Regions from separate parts of the Comamonas sp. GW821-FHT11H03 genome, predicted to be linked through region 3. Evidence: riboswitches for the same ligand, from Rfam matches in the RefSeq annotation. Region 3 holds a riboswitch; each other region holds the start of a gene.
The links. Region 3 has a riboswitch for glycine ahead of AC1RTQ_RS14985 (trimeric intracellular cation channel family protein). Riboswitches for the same ligand answer to the same signal wherever they lie in the genome.
Positions count from the first base shown of each region.

Region 1: another riboswitch for glycine. It lies ahead of gcvT (glycine cleavage system aminomethyltransferase GcvT); the one in region 3 lies ahead of AC1RTQ_RS14985 (trimeric intracellular cation channel family protein).
Region 2: another riboswitch for glycine. It lies ahead of AC1RTQ_RS07030 (D-amino acid dehydrogenase); the one in region 3 lies ahead of AC1RTQ_RS14985 (trimeric intracellular cation channel family protein).

Region 1 is NZ_JBXARF010000003.1:384,667-391,076, reverse strand. Features, by position in the region: gene gcvP (aminomethyl-transferring glycine dehydrogenase) at 1-2,078, opposite strand, end outside; gene AC1RTQ_RS10080 (MolR family transcriptional regulator) at 2,169-2,720, opposite strand; gene gcvH (glycine cleavage system protein GcvH) at 2,768-3,142, opposite strand; gene gcvT (glycine cleavage system aminomethyltransferase GcvT) at 3,267-4,403, opposite strand; glycine riboswitch at 4,468-4,593, opposite strand; glycine riboswitch at 4,613-4,723, opposite strand; gene AC1RTQ_RS10065 (energy transducer TonB) at 4,812-5,387, opposite strand; gene AC1RTQ_RS10060 (MBL fold metallo-hydrolase) at 5,401-6,410, opposite strand, start outside.
Region 2 is NZ_JBXARF010000002.1:567,056-573,465, forward strand. Features, by position in the region: gene AC1RTQ_RS07030 (D-amino acid dehydrogenase) at 1-1,174, opposite strand, end outside; glycine riboswitch at 1,346-1,445, opposite strand; gene AC1RTQ_RS07035 (amino acid permease) at 1,989-3,509, shown strand; gene dinB (DNA polymerase IV) at 3,703-4,920, shown strand; gene AC1RTQ_RS07045 (methyl-accepting chemotaxis protein) at 5,058-6,410, shown strand, end outside.
Region 3 is NZ_JBXARF010000006.1:145,614-152,023, forward strand. Features, by position in the region: gene AC1RTQ_RS14970 (efflux RND transporter permease subunit) at 1-3,019, shown strand, start outside; gene AC1RTQ_RS14975 (TolC family protein) at 3,085-4,329, shown strand; gene AC1RTQ_RS14980 (cytochrome b) at 4,448-4,972, shown strand; glycine riboswitch at 5,224-5,316, shown strand; glycine riboswitch at 5,330-5,449, shown strand; gene AC1RTQ_RS14985 (trimeric intracellular cation channel family protein) at 5,502-6,167, shown strand; gene mnmC (bifunctional tRNA (5-methylaminomethyl-2-thiouridine)(34)-methyltransferase MnmC2/FAD-dependent 5-carboxymethylaminomethyl-2-thiouridine(34) oxidoreductase MnmC1) at 6,309-6,410, shown strand, end outside.

The DNA of each region.
Region 1 (6,410 bases), on a different contig from region 3:
TTGGCGCCGTCCACATAGACGCGGCCGCCGTGGCTGTGCACCAGCTGGCACAGCTCCTTCACCTGGGTCTCGAACACGCCGTGCGTGCTGGGGTAGGTGATCATGATGCAGGCCAGATTGGCGCTGTGCTTCTCGCAGGCCAGCTTCAGATCCGCCATGTCCACGTTGCCGTTGTCATCGCATCGGGTGACCACGACCTGCAGGCCCACCATTTGCGCGCTGGCCGGGTTGGTGCCGTGGGCGCTGCTGGGAATCAGGCAGATATTGCGGTGCGCCTCGCCGCGTGATTGATGGAAGGCCTTGATGGCCAGCAGACCTGCGTACTCACCCTGGCTGCCTGCATTGGGCTGCAGGCTGATGCCCGCGTAGCCCGTGGCCTGACACAGCCAGGCGCGCAGTTGCTGGTCCAGCTCGGCATAGCCTTGCAGCTGGCTGGCGGGAGCAAACGGGTGAATATCGGCGAACTCTGGCCAGGTGATGGGAATCATCTCGCTGGTGGCATTGAGCTTCATGGTGCAACTGCCCAGCGGGATCATGCTGCGGTCCAGGGCCAGGTCCTTGTCGCTGAGGCTGCGTATATAGCGCAGCATGGCGGTTTCGGAGTGATGGGTGTTGAAGACCGGGTGGCTCAGATAGGCCGTGCTGCGCTGCAGGGATTCGGGGATCAGCGAGGTCGGGCCTTCGTCCATGGCCTCGATGGTGGGCAGAGCCTGACCCTCCTGGGCAAAGATGCTCCAGAGCAGCTCGACATCGGCCCGGGTCGTGGTTTCGTCCAGGCTGATGCACAGATATTCATCCCATGCCTTGCGCAGATTGACACCTCGGGACACGGCACGAGCCGCCAGGGCATCGGTCGCATCCCGGGTATGCAGGCACAGTGTGTCGAAGGCTGTGTCGTGGTGATGGGCGCTGAAGCCCAGCCGGGCCAGGCCACGGCTCAGGATGGCCGTCAGGCGCGCTACCCGCTGGGCAATGCGCTTCAGTCCCTGGGGGCCGTGGTAGACGGCATACATGCTGGCGATCACGGCCGGCAGGACCTGGGCCGTGCAGATATTGGACGTCGCCTTTTCGCGGCGGATATGCTGTTCGCGCGTCTGCAGAGCGAGGCGGTAGGCGGGCTTGCCATGCGCATCGACGCTGACACCCACCAGGCGCCCGGGCAGGCTGCGCTTGTATTCGTCGCGGCAGGCCATGAAGGCCGCGTGCGGGCCGCCTGCGCCCATGGGCATGCCAAAGCGCTGGCTGTTGCCCACGACAATATCGGCATCCCATTCGCCGGGCGGCGTCAGCAGGGTCAGGGCCAGCAGGTCGGTGGCCACGATGGCGGCCGCCTGCTTGGCGTGAATGGCTTGCACATCGGCCTTCCAGTCCACGATCCAGCCGCTGGAGGCCGGGTACTGGATGACGGCTGCAAACAGGTCGCCCGCCAGCGCAGCTTCCCACTCCTGCTGGCTGTTGGCGATTACCACTTCGATGCCGATCGGCCGGGCGCGTGTCTCGATGACTTCAATCGTTTGCGGGTGCAGATCGCCGGCCAGCACGATGCGATGGCTGCTGGATTTGACAGAGCGTCTGGCCAGCGTCATGGCCTCGGCGGCTGCCGTGGCCTCGTCCAGCATGGAGGCATTGGCAATCGGCATGCCGGTCAGGTCGGTCACCATGGTCTGGAAGTTGACCAGTGCCTCCATGCGCCCTTGTGAGATCTCGGCCTGATAGGGGGTGTAGGCCGTGTACCAGGCGGGGTTTTCGAGGATGTTGCGCAGGATGACGCCCGGCGTGTGCGTGCCGTAGTAGCCCTGGCCGATAAAGCTCTTCAGCACCTGGTTCTTGCTGGCGATGGCCTTGAGTTCGGCCAGCGCAGCGGCTTCGGTAATCGGCGGCGGAAGATCCATGGGCCTGGCGCGGGCGATGGAGTCGGGCATCACATCGCGAATCAAGGCGTCCAGCGAGGGCTTGCCGATGGCAGCCAGCATTTTTTGCTGCTCATCGGCGTCCGGGCCTATATGACGGGGGATGAATTCTTGGCTGTTTTCCAGCGCTTCCAGCGAAGCGACGGGGGCGGGAGGCGACATCAGCATGGGAGGGACCTATTCTCAAATACTGTGACTGACGGTTGGCATGCCAGGCATGCGTGAATGCCGTATGCCTGAAGGCATGCAGCCGGTGCTTCAAGCAGCGCTGGCTTGTTCCAGCGCGGTGTTCATCAGGGCCAGGCGTTCGCTTTCCTGGTCGGCATATTCCCAATCGGGATATTTGCTGCGTGCCACGGTGTTCAGCCATTGCTGGCAGGCCAGGGCAAGCAGGGCCTGCTGGTGCAGATCGGCATCGATGCCGCCTGTGATCTTGAGCTGACCAAAGGCGGTGGCCACATGGGCGCGACAGACCGAGCGCAGATAGCTCTGGTTCATGTCGTCGCTGGCCAGCCATTGGGCCTTGGCCGCTTCGTCATGAGCCAGCATGTCCTGGGGCACGGGCAGATCCCAGTCGCTCAGTTGCTGACGCAAAAAGCGCAGGGTCTTGGCGTGCTTGCCGTCCGTCTGCTCCTGATACCACTCTTCAAGTGCGGCCAGTGTGTCGCTGCCGTCATCGTTGCCGAAGGGGCTGAAGTCGTCACCGCAGTCGTAATAGAAGTCCTGGGCCGCGATGCGCGCAAAGGCCGGGTGGCTGGTCTCGCGGGCGAGACCGACGTCCGGATCATCGAAATACAGAATGGTGCTCATGGCTGCATGCAAAAACGGCCTTCGCAATGCGAGGGCCGTTGATATGCTTAGTGGTCCTTGGCGAAATCGTTGTAGGCGGTCTCTTCCATCAGAGCCTCGAGCTCGCCCACATTGCTCATCTTGACCTTGAAGAACCAGCCTGCGGCCAGCGGGTCGCTGTTGGCCAGCGACGGGTCATCGCGCAGGGCTTCGTTGACTTCGACGATCTCGCCGGTCACGGGCATGTAGACATCGGCAGCAGCCTTGACGGATTCGACCACGCCAGCCACATCGCCGGCCTTGAAGGAGGATCCCACGGCAGGCAGGTCCACAAACACCACATCGCCCAGCGCATCCTGTGCGTGTACGGTGATGCCGACGATGGCGGCATTGGTGTCAGCGGCGTTGATCCACTCGTGTTCTTTGGAATACTTGATGCTCATGGAAAGCTCCAGATGGGGGATTCAGGGGAATCGGGTGTTGTTTGAGAAAGGTCCAGCTCGCACTTTAGCGGTGTTCTGGCCGCTGTTTGGCAAACTGGCCCGTCTCATGCACGGCTGTAGAGACCTAGCCGCGGTAGTAGCGGGTGGGAACGAAGGGCGTGGCGACCACCTTCATGGGGACGGGCTTGCCGCGCACCATGGCGAAGAATTCCGTACCGATGGCGGCATAGTCGGGCTCGACATAGGCCAGCGCCACAGGCTGGTTGAGCGTGGGGCTGAGCAGGCCGCTGGTGATGTGGCCGATATGCTGTCCGTCCATGTTTTCCAGCACGGCGGGCTCGCGCACGGGAATGCGCTCCAGCGCGATCAAGCCCACGCGCTTGCGGCGCAGCGATTGCGGGTTCTGCAATTGCTCCAGCACGATGGCCGCGCCGGGAAAACCGCCCTCGCGCTCGCCGCCGGTGCGGCGCACCTTCTGCATGGCCCAGTTCAGCGCGGCTTCCACCGGGGTGGTGCTGGTGTCTATGTCGTTGCCGTACAGGCAAAGTCCGGCTTCAAGGCGCAGCGAGTTGCGCGCGCCCAGGCCGATGGGGGCCACCTCGGGCTGTGCCAGCAGAGCTTGGGCAAAGGCTTCGGCTGCTTCGCCGGGCAGGGAGATTTCAAAACCGTCCTCGCCCGTATAGCCGCTGCGCGTGATGTAGAGCGCATGGCCCTGCCAGTCGAAGTGATTGCCGGTCATGAAGACCAGTTGCGCAACACCGGGAATCAGGCGCGAGAGTGCCGCAGCGGCTTGCGGGCCTTGCAGGGCCAGCAGGGCGCGGTCGGGCAGTGGGACGACCTCGCAGCGGCTGCCGATGCTGCTCTGGATATGAACGATATCGGCCTCTTTGCAGGCACCGTTGACGATGAGGAACAGATCATCGCCGCGATTGACGAACATCAGGTCGTCGAGAATTCCGCCTTGTTCATTGAGCAGCAGCCCGTAGCGCTGCTTGTGCAGGCCCAGGTCCATGACATCGACGGGCATCAGCGATTCGAGGGCGGCAGCGGCATCGGGGCCGCGCAACAGCAACTGGCCCATGTGCGAGACATCGAACAGGCCGGCGGCCCTGCGCGTGTGCAGATGCTCGGCCATCAGGCCTTGAGGGTATTGCACGGGCATTGAGTAGCCGGCAAACGGCACCATGCGGGCGCCCAGTTGCTGGTGCAGGGCAAGCAGCGGCGTGGAACGCAGATCGGAAGAGGTGGCGGCAGCAGTCACAGGCAAGCGCTCCGGTGGTCAAAACCCAATGAGTGGCCATGCATGACTGGGCCATGCTTGGCGGGCTTGCCCTGCTGTCCGCTTTACCTGAGAGATTCACCGCCTTTGCTTTCGCGGGCGGTTTGCTCCTTCGGTGGATGTCGGCGCACATACGAAATGACGGCCTGCATCTCTCTCCAGCAAGGGACGCTGCAGGTTTGCACACCTTGCAGCGCTTGTCAGTCCTTTTGCCTGAGCGTTTTGACACCGGGTAGGGGGTCTGCGCCTTCGGCGGTGCGAGGCAGCTTCAAGCTGCAGGCACTCTCTCCTGACGTTGGCAATTCTAGCGGTGGGCAGGGTGCCTGCACCACCGCAATGAGTGGATTTTGGGGTTTTCGAGCACAGATCGTCGTCACTGAGCTTGCGCTCTCACTGCGGGTCCGTGTTCATGGTGGGCGTGCGAGGGGCGTCGACCGCTTGGCGCGGAAACACCAGTTGGTAGGGCTGCTCGAAGCAGGCTGTCACGGGCTGGCCCTGGCGCATGCCGGGCTTGAACTTCCAGCGTTCGAGCGAGCGCATGATGGACTTCACGATGCGGGGATCGGTATCGGCGGGCTGATAGGCCACACGGCCGAGTTGACCCTGAGCCGTGACCTCCAGGCGAAAGACCACCGTGGTTTCCAGCCCGTTTGGAAACCAGTGGGCGCTGATGAAAGGCGTGGTGTGGCGGCGTGGCCGGGGTTGCTGATCGAGCTGGGCGGGGGGCGTGCAATCTGCATGGATCCAGGCAGGCCACTCCGTGCTCTGTGGACGCTTTGGAGATGCCGCCGGGGCAGGTGTCAGCTCTGGCTTTGGGGAAACCGTCTGCGGTGTGTCGGCGCTCGCAAGCGGCTTGGGCTGGCTGTCATCAGGAAGGCTGGAGCAGGCACCGAGCAGCAAGCTGAGCAAAGAAGCGGCGACAAGGTGTGGGGTGCGCGTAGAGTCCATGACCGCATTGTCGGCCATGTCGGCAGCGCGTTCAGGGTTGCACCGGGCGCAGGTCCAGCTCCTTGTTGTCGGCCTCGGCGCAGGCGCGCCACCAGGCCGAGCCCGCATGCGGAGCGCCCAGGTCCAGGCGCTCGCCCATCATGGGCGTGGCGACCTCGATACCGTGCTGTCTGCCCAGTTTCAGAATCTGCTCGAACGGGTCCCACCAGGCATGCATGGCGAGGTTGAAAGTGCCGTTGTGTATGGGCAGCAGCCATTGGCCGCCGAGATCCCGGTGGGCCTGCACGGTCTGGGCCGGATGCATATGGACATAGGGCCAGTGGGCGTCGTAGGCGCCGGTCTCCATCAATGTGACATCGAAGGGGCCGAAGCGCCTGCCGATTTCGGCAAAACCGTCGAAGTAGCCGCCATCGCCGCTGAAGAAGACGCGCAGCGGCCTGTCGGCCTGGAGCTCTTCTATGGTCCAGGAAGCCCATAGGGTGCGGTTGCCGTCGCGCAGGCTGCGTCCCGAGAAATGCTGGGCGGGCGTGGCCGTGAAGCGCAGGCCGTCGACCTCGCTGCCCTGCCACCAGTCGTGCTGCACGATCTTGTCGGCCGGCACGCCCCAGGCTGCCAGTCTGTCACCCACTCCCAGGGGGCACAGGAAAACTCCCACCTTGGGCGCGAGCACGCGAATGGTGGCGCGGTCCAGGTGGTCGTAGTGGTCATGCGACAGCAGCACGCCGCGCAAGGCTGGCAACTCGTTCAGGGTAATCGGCGGGGCATGAAAGCGCTTGGGGCCGGCAAACGATAGCGGCGAGGCACGCTCGGAAAATACGGGGTCCGTCAGCCACCAGCCGCCGCGCAACTTCATCAGCAAGGTCGAATGGCCCAGGCGATACAGGCTGCGCTCGGGCGCGAGGCTCAGCTCGGCCGTGCTCAGCGGCAGCACGGGCAGCGCCTTGCCCGGCTCGGAATCGGCCGGCTTGTTGAAGAAGAACTTCCATAGCGTCCCTGCATCGGGCTTGGGGCCGTCGGCCGGACGTGGATGCGTGTTGCGAA
Region 2 (6,410 bases), on a different contig from region 3:
CGGCCGACAAGGTCCAGCCCAGATGGCCGTGGCCGGTGTTGTAGAACACGCAGGGCTTGTTGCCAGAGCCCACGCGCGGCAGCATGTCCGGCATCATGGGACGCAGACCGGCCCAGGGCACGACGCTGCGTGTGCTGACGCCCGGGAAGCATTGCTGCACCCATTCGATGAGCGGTCGGATGCGGTCGGCGCGGATGTCCTTGTTGTAGCCGTTGAATTCGGCCGTGCCGGCCACGCGGAAGCGATCGTCACCCAGGCGGCTGGTGACCAGCTTGGTCTCGTCGTCCAGCAGGCTCACCAAGGGGGCAGCGGCTCGGCTGGCTTCATCCGTCAGATTGACCGTGATGGAATAGCCCTTGACCGGGTAGATGTTGACGCTGTCGCCGAGCTGAGCGGCCAGCGCGCGGCTGGCCGTGCCCGCGCAGACCACCATGGCGTCGAAGGTCGAGGTTTCGGTTTCCAGACCCTGGCGCACGGTTACGCTGGCCTGCTTGCCATTGCTGTCCACCGCCACGATCTCCTGACCGTAGCGGCATTGCACGCCCAGTCGCTCGCAGGCGGCGGCAAGGCCGCTGGTGAACTTGTGGATGTCGCCGGTGGAGTCGCTCTCGGTGAAGTAGCCGCCATAGAAGGTTCCGGACAGGGTCGGCTCGATGGAGCGCATCTCCTGCGGTGTCACGGCGCGGCGCTCCAGCCCGCCTTTGGCCAGCAACTGGGACACCTTGCCCGCATGTTCAAAGCCTGCTCGGTCGCGGTAGATATGCAAGATGCCTTTTTGCTTCAGATCGAAGTCAATGCCTTCGCTGGCCGCCCAGCCAAACAGGTGTTCGCGTGCCGCAATCGCCAGTCTGGCGGTCTCCACGGTGTTTTTCTCGTAATGGGGGATGGCAGCGAGAAACTGGCAGAACCAGGAAATCTTGTGCCAGCTGGGCTTGGGGTTGAGCAGTAGCGGAGCATCGCTCTTGAGCATCCATTTGAGGCCCTTGACGATGGTGGACCAGTGGGTCCAGACCTCGGCGTTGGAGGCCGAGAGCTGGCCGCCATTGGCGAACGAGGTTTCCATGGCGGCATAGCGCTGCTTCTCGAACAGGGTGACGGAAAATCCGCGGCGTGCGAGGGCGTAGGCGGTGGTCACGCCCGTGATGCCACCGCCGATGACGGCGATTGTCTTCATGATTCAGATTCCAGATGCGTCAAGGGTGGAGCCCGTGCGCAACATGCGCAGCGGACGCCCCCTCTGTTCTGGACCTGAGAGATTCACGAGGCAGGGCCTTGCGGCGCTGCTCGCTTGCTCCTTCGGTATGCCCGGCGGACGATGACGTCCGGACATTCTTCAGAGTGTCTGAAAGCGATGCCGATCCTTTGGCCTGAGAGTTTCCGGGGCGGTTGCTCCTTCGGCGCTGCATGCGCCAAGTTTGCGCTGCAGTCTCTCTCGGCATCACCGGGCTGAGAGCCTGTGGGCAAATGTAGGAAGAATGGCGGCGTCTGGATATACGGGTTTACTCGACTTCTGCGCCAGGGGGCAGCCATGGCCGATCATGCCGCTTCTGTAATATTTGATAGCAATTACCGCATGTGCCCTGTAGAACTCAATGTTGTTTGACCATGAAAGTGAATATATTCATGCGCAACATGCTTTCAAATTCATAGCTATAAGCTCTGTCAAGAGTGCCTGAGCAGCCCCAGAGTCAGCCCCTGCATTGGCACAGCGGCTCATGGACGTTGGTGGATTTGGGCAAAATATCGTCTTTGCCTGTCAATGGGCCCGGCGATATCACCGCTTTGCCATTGAAGCACCCGACCGGGGTGGCTGCCGATTCAGAATGCAACTGGCCTATCCGCCATGGCGTTCTGCTGTCATGGCTTCGTTCCTTTGTCCTTGTTGACCGCGACCGTCATGGTCGCCTTTTTGCGTTGCCAGTCGCAGCGCCTGCGGGATGGTTGGGTGTTTTGTCCGGATGGGCGCAAACCATTACAACAAGACATTTATGTCCCAACCCAACTCAAGCCAGCAGCTCGCGCCGACTGGCGATGGTGACGATAAGCAGCCCCGCTTGCACCGGGTGCTCAAGCAGCGCCACCTGAGCATGATCGCCATTGGCGGCGCCATCGGCACGGGCCTGTTTGTGGCCTCCGGCTCGGCCATCGCCCAGATCGGCCCCGGCGGTGCCGTGCTCACCTATCTGCTCATCGGCATCATGGTCTACTACATCATGACCAGCCTGGGCGAGCTGGCTGCCTTCATGCCTGTGGCCGGTTCCTTCTCTACCTATGCCTCGCGCTATGTAGATCGCGGCTTCGGCTTTGCGCTGGGCTGGAACTTCTGGTTCAGCTGGGCCGTGGTGGTGGCGGTGGATCTGGTGGCCTCGCAGCTGGTCATGGCCTACTGGTTTCCGAATGTGCCGGGCATCCTCTGGAGCGGCCTGTTCCTGCTACTGATGGTGGGGCTGAACGCGTTTTCCGCGCGCGGCTTTGCCGAGGCCGAGTACTGGTTCGCGCTGATCAAGGTGCTGGCCGTGGTGGCCTTTCTGATCACCGGCGTGCTGATTCTGTTCGGCATCATCAGCAACGGCCATGCGCCCGGTTTCGAGAACTGGACCACGGGCGATGCGCCTTTCGTCGGCAGTTTCGCGACCTTTGTGGGCGTGGCCATGATCGTGGCCTATTCCTTCCAGGGCACGGAGCTGGTGGGCGTTGCGGCGGGCGAATCCGAGAATCCGCGCGAGAACGTGCCGCGTGCGATTCGCCAAGTGTTCTGGCGCATTCTGCTGTTCTATGTGCTGGCCATCATCGTCATCGGCTTTCTGATTCCCTACACCGATCCGCAGCTGCTGCGCACCGATGTGGCCGATATCGCCGTGAGCCCGTTCACGCTGGTGTTCCAGCACGCGGGCCTGCTGTCGGCGGCCACGGTGATGAATGCGGTGATCCTGACCTCGGTGCTGTCGGCCGGCAACTCGGGCATGTATGCGGCCACGCGCATGCTCTACAACATGGCCACCGAGGGCAATGCGCCGCGCATCTTCTCCCGGCTGACCCAGAACGGCGTGCCGCTGGTGGCCTTGATCGGCAGCACGCTGGTGGCCAGCCTGTGCCTGTTCTCCTCGCTCTACAGCCCGCAGGCCGTCTATATCTGGCTGCTGAATCTGGCCGGCATGACGGAGTTCATCGTCTGGCTGGGCATTGCCGTCAGCCACTACCGCTTCCGTCGCGGCTATGTCATGCATGGTCATGATGTGGGCCTGCTGCCCTACAAGGCCGGCGCCTTCCCCTTCGGACCCATCTTTGCCTTTGTGCTGTGTCTGGTGGTGACGCTGGGCCAGAACTACCAGGCCTTCCTGGAAGATCGCATCGATTGGGGCAGCGTGGTCTCGACCTATCTGGGCATTCCGCTGTTCCTGCTGTTCTGGCTGGGTTACTGGCTGGTCAAGCGCAAGACCTGGATCAGCTATGCCGATATGCGTTTTGACGAGCTCGAAGACATCAAGCAGGGCAAGGTGTCGTCCTGAGGCGGTTTGAGCCTTCCCCTTCTTCGTGCGGGAAGGGGTAGCGGCAGGGGCGGGAGCTGCTTGCTGTTTCCCGGTGCCCGTGTGCCTGTTTGACGCATGGCTGCCGTCTCTTGCCAGCGCAGGCAAAATCGGCACTGTGAGCGATCTTCCCACCAGCCCCGAGCCCAGGCCCAGGCGCATAGCGCATCTGGACATGGATGCGTTCTACGCCTCCGTGGAGCTGTTGCGCTACCCGCAGCTCAAGGGGCTGCCGGTGGTGATCGGCGGCGGGCGGCGCAGCTTTGACGAGCAGCTGCTGGCGCGGCATGCGGGGCGGGCGCTGTCCGAGATCCCGGTGGCGGACTTTCCGCTGCTGCGCGATTACACGGGGCGCGGCGTGATCACCACGGCCACTTATGCGGCCCGGCAGTTCGGCGTGGGCTCGGCCATGGGCATGATGAAGGCCGCCAGGCTGTGCCCGCAGGCGATTCTTCTGCCCGTGGACTTTGCCGAGTACCGGCGCTTTTCGCGGGCCTTCAAAGAGATCATCGTGTCGATTGCGCCGCTCATGGAGAACCGTGGCGTGGACGAGGTCTACATCGACTTCACCGACGTGCCCGGCGGCCAGCGCGAAGGCGGACGCGTGCTGGCCCGGCTGATCCAGAAATCCATCTTCGACGCCACGGGCCTGACCTGCTCGGTCGGTGTGGCTCCCAACAAGCTGCTGGCCAAGATGGCCAGCGAGTTCAACAAGCCCAACGGCATCTCCATCGTCCAGCCCGAAGATCTGCAAAGCCGGATCTGGCCGCTGGCTTGCCGCAAGGTCAACGGCATAGGGCCCAAGGCCGATGCCAAGCTCAAGAGCCTGGGCATAGAAACCATTGGCGACCTGGCCGCGCAAAGCCTGCCACAGCTGCTGCACTGGTTTGGCAAAAGCTATGGCCACTGGCTGCACGAGTCGGCCTGGGGGCGGGACGAGCGCGCCGTGGTGACCGAGAGCGAGCCGGTGTCCATGAGCCGCGAGACCACCTTCGAGCGCGATCTGCATGCCGTGCGCGACAAGGCCGAGCTGGGGGCCATCTTCACGGACCTGTGCGAGCGGCTGGCCGAGGATCTGCGGCGCAAGGGCTATATGGGACGTACGGTGGGCATCAAGCTGCGCTATGACGATTTCAGGATCGCCACGCGGGACCAGACCCTGAACCTGCCGATACAGGATGCGGCTGCCATCCGCCTGGCTGCAGGCCAATGCCTCAAGCGCGTGCCACTGGGCAAGCGCATCAGGCTGCTGGGGGTCAAGGTTTCGGGCCTGATCGCCGAGCAGCTCTGGCAGGCCAGCGCTCACGATCCGGTGGCAAGAGAGCTACTGCTGAGGCCTTATGGTTTGACCTCCGTCAAGCATTTGGATCCCTATACCGCATCTCTGTTCTGAGCCTGGGGGATCGGGAATCATCACTGTGCGATGATTCAAGTGTGAATTTGTGTATCTGGTTAACCAGCTGACTACGGGATGCCTGATCGCTCACTCTCGAACAAAAACTACATAGGCCTATTGGAGGAGTGCAAAGCATGCGCCTGAACCTGCCGGTATCTCAACAAAACTACGACTTTCCGGGTGACGAGCTGTTGGTCTCCAGCACCAACACCAAGGGCGAGATCTCTCACTGCAATCCGGCCTTCGTGCGCGTCAGCGGCTATGCCTACGAAGAGCTGATCGGCCAGCCGCACAATCTGATTCGCCATCCCGACATGCCGGCCGCTGCCTTCAAGGACATGTGGCGCACCATTGCTCATGGCTATCCCTGGACGGCACTGGTCAAGAACCGCCGCAAGAACGGCGATCACTACTGGGTGCGGGCCAATGTCACGCCCATCATGGAAGGCGGCAAGCCAAGCGGCTATCTGTCGGTGCGTACCAAGCCTTCGGCCAGGGAGGTGGCCGAAGCCGAAGCGCTGTACGCGCGCATGCGCGACGAGGAAAAGCAGGCACAGGCCAGCTTCCGCCTGCGCGCAGGCTCGGTGCGCCGTCTGGGCCTGATGGGCTGGTGGGATGGTCGCAAGGATGTGGGCCTGGTGGCGCGCATGGCCTGGTTGCTGGCCATCGTGGCATTGATCGCCATGCTGCCCGATATGCTGGGCTGGCAGGGTGCAGCCGCCTGGGGCTGGCGTGCTGCAAGCCTGGTGGCTGGCGGCGCATTCGTGCTGTGGCGCTTTCAACGGCGCTGCGTGGCGGGACTGGAGGAAGCCAGCCGCTTTGCTGCCGATGTGGCCGCCTGCAACCTGAGCACCGAATGCAGCCAGACCTACAGCGGTGCCATGGGGGCGCTGATGCTGAGGCTGCAGCAGATCCAGATCAATCTGCGCGCCGTGGTGGGGGATGTGCGCACCGAGGTGCAGGGCTTTGCCCAGACCGCCCATGAAATCGCCCAGAGCAGTTTCGATCTGGCAGGGCGTACCGAGTCGCAGGTCACCAGCCTGCAGCAGACAGCGGCCTCGATGGAGGAGATTTCGGGCACCGTGTCGCAGACGGCCGATACGGCCCAGTTCATGGCCGGAGCCAGCGACGAGAGCAGCAAGGTGGCCAGCCGCAGCGGCGCTGCCATCAGCGAGGTGGGCCAGGCCATGGAACATATTCGGGGCTCCTCGACGCGCATGAGCGAAATCATTGGCGTGATCGAGAGCATTGCCTTCCAGACCAATCTGCTGGCACTGAACGCGGCCGTGGAGGCGGCGCGTGCCGGCGAGCAGGGGCGCGGCTTTGCCGTGGTGGCGGGCGAGGTGCGGGCACTGGCCCAGCGCAGTGCCGAGGCGGCCAAGGAGATCAGCGTGCTCATCAACCGCACGGTCGACGGCATCAACGACGGCAATGCGCGCATGCGTGCCGCAGGCCAGACCATAGACGGCATGGTGCAGGCCGTGGAC
Region 3 (6,410 bases):
CGCCTGGGCCTATGTGCATCTGCCCATAGATGCGTTCCCCGACATCTCACCAACCCAGGTCAAAGTGATCCTGAAGGTGCCGGGCATGACGCCTGAAGAGGTGGAGCAGCGCGTCTCCACGCCCGTCGAGCAGGAGCTACTGGGTCTGCCGCACAAGACCATCGTGCGCTCGGTTTCCAAGTACGGCATCAGCGACGTGACTGTGGATTTTGCCGAGGGTACGGACGTCTACTGGGCTCGCCAGCAGGTCTCCGAAAGGCTGGCCGGCATACAGCGCGACCTGCCTGCTACCGCAGAAGGAGGGCTGGCCCCCATCACCACGCCGTTGGGCGAGATGTTCATGTTTACGGTTGATGGCGACACCTACTCTCTGGCCGAACGCCGACGTGTGCTGGACTGGGTGATACGGCCGGCCTTGCGCACTGTCGCCGGCGTTGCCGACGTGAGTGCCTTGGGCGGCGTGGTACGGGGCTACGAGGTGATTCCCGACCCTGCGAGGCTGCGTGCGCGTGGCGTGACCTTGGACCAGTTGCGTCAGGCACTCGAAGCCAACAATCGCAACGATGGAGCAGGCCGACTGGACCGAGGTGAGGAGCATTGGGTGGTGCGCGTGGAAGGTGGCGTGCGCGGGCTCGACGATTTGCGGGCCGTCGTGATCGTTCCGGCCAGAAACGGACAGGTTGCAGCCACGGTAGGTGATGTGGCGACGGTACGCCTGGGCGAGGCCACTCGCAATGGCGCTGTGAGTCGCGACGGACATGGGGAAGCCGTCCAAGGACTGGTTCTGGGACTGCGCGGCGTGGATGCTCGCAGTCTGGTCGATGCAGTGCAGGCCAGACTGGACGAACTGGAACCGCGCCTGCCCAAAGGGATGAGCATCCAGGTGTTCTATAACCGAGGCGAACTAGTTTCGCGTGCTGCCGGCACTGTGGTGCGCGCATTGGTCGAAGCCAGCGTGCTCGTAGTCGTCATCCTTTATCTGTTCCTTGGCGGCGTGCGCGCTGCATTGGTAGTGGCGGCCACACTCCCTCTGTCCATGCTGGTCACATTCCTACTCATGCGCTACGTGGGCCTGACGGCCAATCTGATGAGCCTGGGGGGTCTGGCCATCGCTTTGGGCATGTTGGTGGATGCCTCGGTGGTGGTGGTGGAGAACATCGAGACAGCACTGGCTCACAGTCAAGAAGATGCGTCTTCGGCAGGGTCCGTGGACCGTTTCGGCCTGATCCGGGATGCCGTATCGGCAGTGTCTGCCCCCATGCTGGCAGGCGTTTCCATCATCGCCATTGTGTTCCTGCCGCTGCTGACGCTGCAAGGCCTGGAAGGCAAGCTGTTCGCTCCAGTCGCCCTGACCATCGTTCTGGCCCTTGGCGCGTCTGTACTCATCGCATTTACTGTTGTTCCAGCACTGGCTTCACTACTGTTGCGCTCGCATGCCAGTGATGCGCCCTGGCTGATGCGAAAACTGGCGGGCAGCTTTGCCTGGATGCAGGCCTGGAGTCTCGCGCACCGACGCGCAGTATTCGGCATCGCCGTGGCAACACTCGCTGGTGCGGCGGCCCTGTATCTGTCCGTCGGCAAGACCTTTATGCCGACCATGGACGAAGGCGATCTTATCGTTCAGTTGCAGAAGGCTCCGTCGATATCGTTACCCGCTTCTTTGGATATGGACCAGCGCGTGCAGCAAGCGCTGCTTAAAGAAGTTCCAGAAATCCGCTCCATCGTAGCCCGCACGGGCTCAGACGACCTAGGGCTGGATCCAATGGGCCTCAACGAGACCGACACCTTTCTTGTGCTCAAGCCACGTGCTCAATGGCGTGGCAGCAAGGAAGATATTGCAGATGCCATCCGCCGCGTGATGGAAGGCTTTCCGGGCCTGATCTACGGCTTTACGCAACCCATCGAGATGCGCGTGTCCGAGATGCTGACGGGCTCGCGAGGCGACGTGGCCATCAAAATCTTCGGCTCCGACTTAGCCAAGATCGATGCTGCAGCCCAGGCGATTGCTGCACGCATGCGCACCGTCTCCGGTGCCGCCGAAGTCATTGCACCCAGCAACAGCGGAGTGCAATACCTGCAAGTCGTTCTCAATCGTGCTGCACTTGGTCAATCCGGCTTTTCTGGTGATGCCTTGCAGGCCCAGTTACGCGCATTGATTGAGGGCGATCGTATAGGCATCGTGCCCGAAGGCATGGTACGTACGCCGCTACTGCTTCGTGGTGGAACGGCGCTGCGGCACTCACCCGAAGGCCTGGCAAGCCTTCTTGTGACCGCCCCCGACGGGACCACCTGGCCACTCACTTCGCTAGCGACACTTTCCCCTCAGGACGGACCGGTACGTATCGACCATGAGGACGGAGCACGCTTCGCCGTGGTTCAGGTCAATGTCGAAGGACGCGATCTCGCAAGCTTCGTCAACGAGGCCCAGGCATCTGTGACTGCCGACCCCGCCCTCAAGGATCTGCGCATTGTCTGGGGGGGCCAGTTCGAAAACCAGCAGCGCGCGGCCGCCCGCCTTGCGTTGGTCGTGCCTGTGGCGCTCTCGGCGATCTTCGTGTTGCTGGTTCTCACCTTCCGCTCAATGCGACAGGCCTTGCTGGTCATTGCCAACATTCCGTTCGCACTAGTGGGAGGCATGGCCGCATTGCGCATCAGTGGCGAATACCTGTCGGTGCCCGCCTCTGTGGGCTTTATTGCACTGCTGGGCATTGCCGTGCTCAACGGCGTGGTGCTGGTTTCGCACTTCAACGCACTGCTGGCGTCAGGGATGGAGCTGACCCAGGCTGTACGCCAAGGCGTGCGCGACCGCCTCAGGCCTGTGCTTATGACGGCCTGCATCACGGCCCTGGGCATGGTGCCGCTGCTGCTGGCTACTGGCCCTGGCTCGGAAATTCAGCGTCCGTTGGCCGTCGTCGTGGCAGGGGGATTGATTAGTTCCACGGCTCTGACCTCGCTGTTGTTGCCACTGCTGTTTGAGCGCTTTGGCGTAGCACGCAGTGCTAAGGGAGTACAAAAATGAAAGCTGCAAACGCTTTTTGCAATAGCGCCCTGGGTAACTCCAAATCGTATTTTCTGAGTTTGCCGATGAAAAATCGTCTGCTTCATGCCTGCGTCGCAGTGCTACTTTTTACGAGTGCAGCCCAGGCTCAGAGCTACCTGCCTTCGGAGGCGGCAGTGCGCATGGCAGTAGAACAGTCGCCTACCGTGCAAGCGGCCGACGCAGCACGAAGGGGCGCTCAGGCTCGAGCCGACGGTCTGCGCGTTGGCACTCATGAAACGGTAGTCAGAGCTAGTGGTCAGCGCCGTTGGACCCATGATGGCTCCGGTCAGCGCTTTACTGAAGGCCAGATCGCGATAGAGCGACCACTGCGACTTTGGGGAAAGGCCGCAGTTGATGCAGAGCTAGCCGAGGCAACTAGAGCCACAGGCCGTTTGGCAGCGCAAGACGCCCGGCACGAAACGGCACGTCAGTTGCTGGCTTTATGGTTCGCGGCTCTACGCGCTGGTCAGGCCCGCCAGGCGGCGCAGGGCAATGCCGATGCCGCTGCGGAATTGGCCCACATCACCGAGCGTCGCCTGCGTGTTGGCGACGCGGCCAGACTTGAAGCCGAGTTGGCCGCCGCCGAGCAGGCCCGCATGCAAGCAGCACTGGCAGGGGCGGAGGCTGCACAGACCTCGGCAAGGGCCGATCTCTGTGCGCGGTTTCCCGATCTGTGTCCCATGGCCGGCACTTCCACTGATGCGGCCACCTTGCCCACACCCCCGAGCGGATCAGAGACTCAGCTGCGTTTGCGCTACATAGAGCACAGCCATGAGTATCTACTGGCACAGTCCGAGGAGGCCTTGGCGCTGCACCAGGCCCACCGCACGGATCTCGAGCGCCGCCCCGATCCCACAGTCGGAGTGTTTGCGACTAGCGAGCGTGGTGGCTCCGAACGTATTGCAGGCATCAGCATCAGTTTGCCAATAGGTTCGGTACATCGACAATCGCAGGCAGCGGCTGCGCTGGCTGATGCCGACGCGGCACTGTCACGCCGTTTGGCGGTGGAGAGGCGACTGCGCGCCGAGTTCGATGTGCTCTGGAGTCAGTTGAAAGGAAAGCGTGCGGCAGCCACGGCACAGGCTCAAACAGTGACGCTTCAGCGCAGTGCGACCGACAGAGCAATGCGAGCCTATCGTGCCGGTGAATCTGGATTAGCCGATCTGCTGGCGGCACGCCGGGTGCTCGCTGAGGCAGTGCTGGCTGAGCGCATGTCACACATCGACACGCTGGAAAGCGACAGTCGTCTGCGGCTGGACTTGCATGAGATGTGGGATTTTGATGATTAATGCAGCCTGGATCTACCCTCGACGTTTTCTGCCCTGCAATCTGAATCAAACCAATTCGACGCAACGTGATGAATGACGGATATCACCACGTTCTTCGCCGAAAGATAAGGAATCAACAATGACCCGTTCAGACTCATATCCTCGCTCGCTGGTGCTGTTGCACTGGCTGGTTTTCGTCGCAGCAGCGCTCGCAGTCGCTGCCATCGAGCTCAAGGGCTTTTTCCCAAAGGGGTCAGCTGATCGTGCGCAGATGACTCTATGGCATGAGAGCTTTGGCCTCGCCGTATTGCTGCTCATGACAATCCGCCTTGTGGTGCGCGCCAGCGTCCAAGTGCCGCCGCTGCCCCCAGGTCCTCGTTGGATGGAGATTTCTGCTCACGCTATGCACTGGTTGCTGTACCTGTTGATGCTGGGTATGCCGGTGCTGGGCGTATTGGCCTTGGCTTGGTCTGGTAAGCCCATTGCTTTTTTCGGGGCCTCTTGGACATTGCCGTTGACTGTCGATGTGCCACTGGGCCGCAGCATCAAGGAGATTCACGAGGCAGGAGCGAACTTGGTATTCGCTGCCGTGGGTCTTCATGCAGCCGCCGCTCTATGGCACCAGTTCATAGTTAAGGATGACCTTCTGCTGCGTATGCGTTGAGCTTTGACTACGTCAATATTCGATGGGGGCCAACGCCTCGCATAGTAGTGACAGGCAGGCTCCTATCGCCATTGCGGCCAAGCCCAGGCTGATACTTGTCCCATACTTAGAGCCGCTTGTATGTATACAGGTGTCGGGGTAAGGGAGCAGAGCCGCTAGGGGCGGCCTTTGGCGCCCTGAGTCGGCAGCCGCAGAACCACACCCACACAGGTATTAACCCGAATAAAGTCGCTAAAACTGGCTAAAATCGCGCCCATCCCGCGGGAGAGCGGAGCCTTTCAAGGGTTCCCGCCGAAGGCGCAAACTCCCATAATCGCTCAGGCAACAAGTACCGCAGGTGGGTCTGACAGGACCCGGATATCGCCAACTGGAGAGCAGCCCGCAACCACAAGTCTGCAGGGCTCACCGAAGGGGCAAGCATGCGCACCACGAAGGTGTTCGTGCGCAACTCTCAGGTAAAAGGACAGCGGGAGAGGCAAGCCGGACACTCCCGCCGATGTGAGTGGCTGGTCTATTTTCAAGTGCCTTCATGCTTCCTTCCGTCTCTTTGCTGGACTCGTTCCAGGCCTCCAACTTCACCGTCATGCTGGTCATCTATCTGGTGGCCATTACCGCCGAAGCCATGTCCGGCGCACTCGCCGCAGGCCGGCGCAATATGGATATCTTTGGCGTCGTCGTCATCGCTTTCGTCACCGCCCTGGGCGGCGGCACCATCCGCGACATGGTGCTGGGCCACTACCCCATCGGCTGGACCCAGCACCCTGAATATGTGTATCTGGTCATCAGCTTCGGTCTGCTGACCACCGTGATTGCACGCCATATGCACCGACTCAAGCAGGTGTTTTTGCTGCTGGATGCCATGGGGCTGATCGCCTTTTCGCTGATCGGCTGCAATACCGCGCTGGAGCTGGGCTACCCCACCATCGTCATCATCATGGCCGGCATGATTACCGGCATCAGCGGCGGCATCTTGCGTGATGTGCTCTGCAACCAGGTTCCCGTGGTGTTCCGCCGCGAGCTGTATGCCAGCGTGTCGCTGTGCGTATGCCTGATGTTCCTGGGCCTGCGCTACCTGGATGTCAGCCCCAATATCAGCACCATCGTGTGTTTTGCCGGCGGTCTGGCCTTCCGTCTGGCCGCCATTCGTTTTAAATGGCGCCTGCCGGTTTTTTCGTACCAGCAGCGCTGGGAGTGATCGAGACGCCCCTGTGGCGCTGCGCGCCTTCCCCCTCTCTTGCTACGCAGGAGGGGGACGCAGCCATCGCTGCGGGGCGGCCCTTGCTTGGCTGCTCTGAACTAGACTGCGCCATGCATTACCCATGTAGTTTCACTTTCCATGTCTGAACCGATCACATGGATGCCGGATGGCACCCCCTATAGCTCCAGATTCGGCGATCGCTATCACAGCGAGTTCGGCGGCCTCGACCAGGCTCGCCAG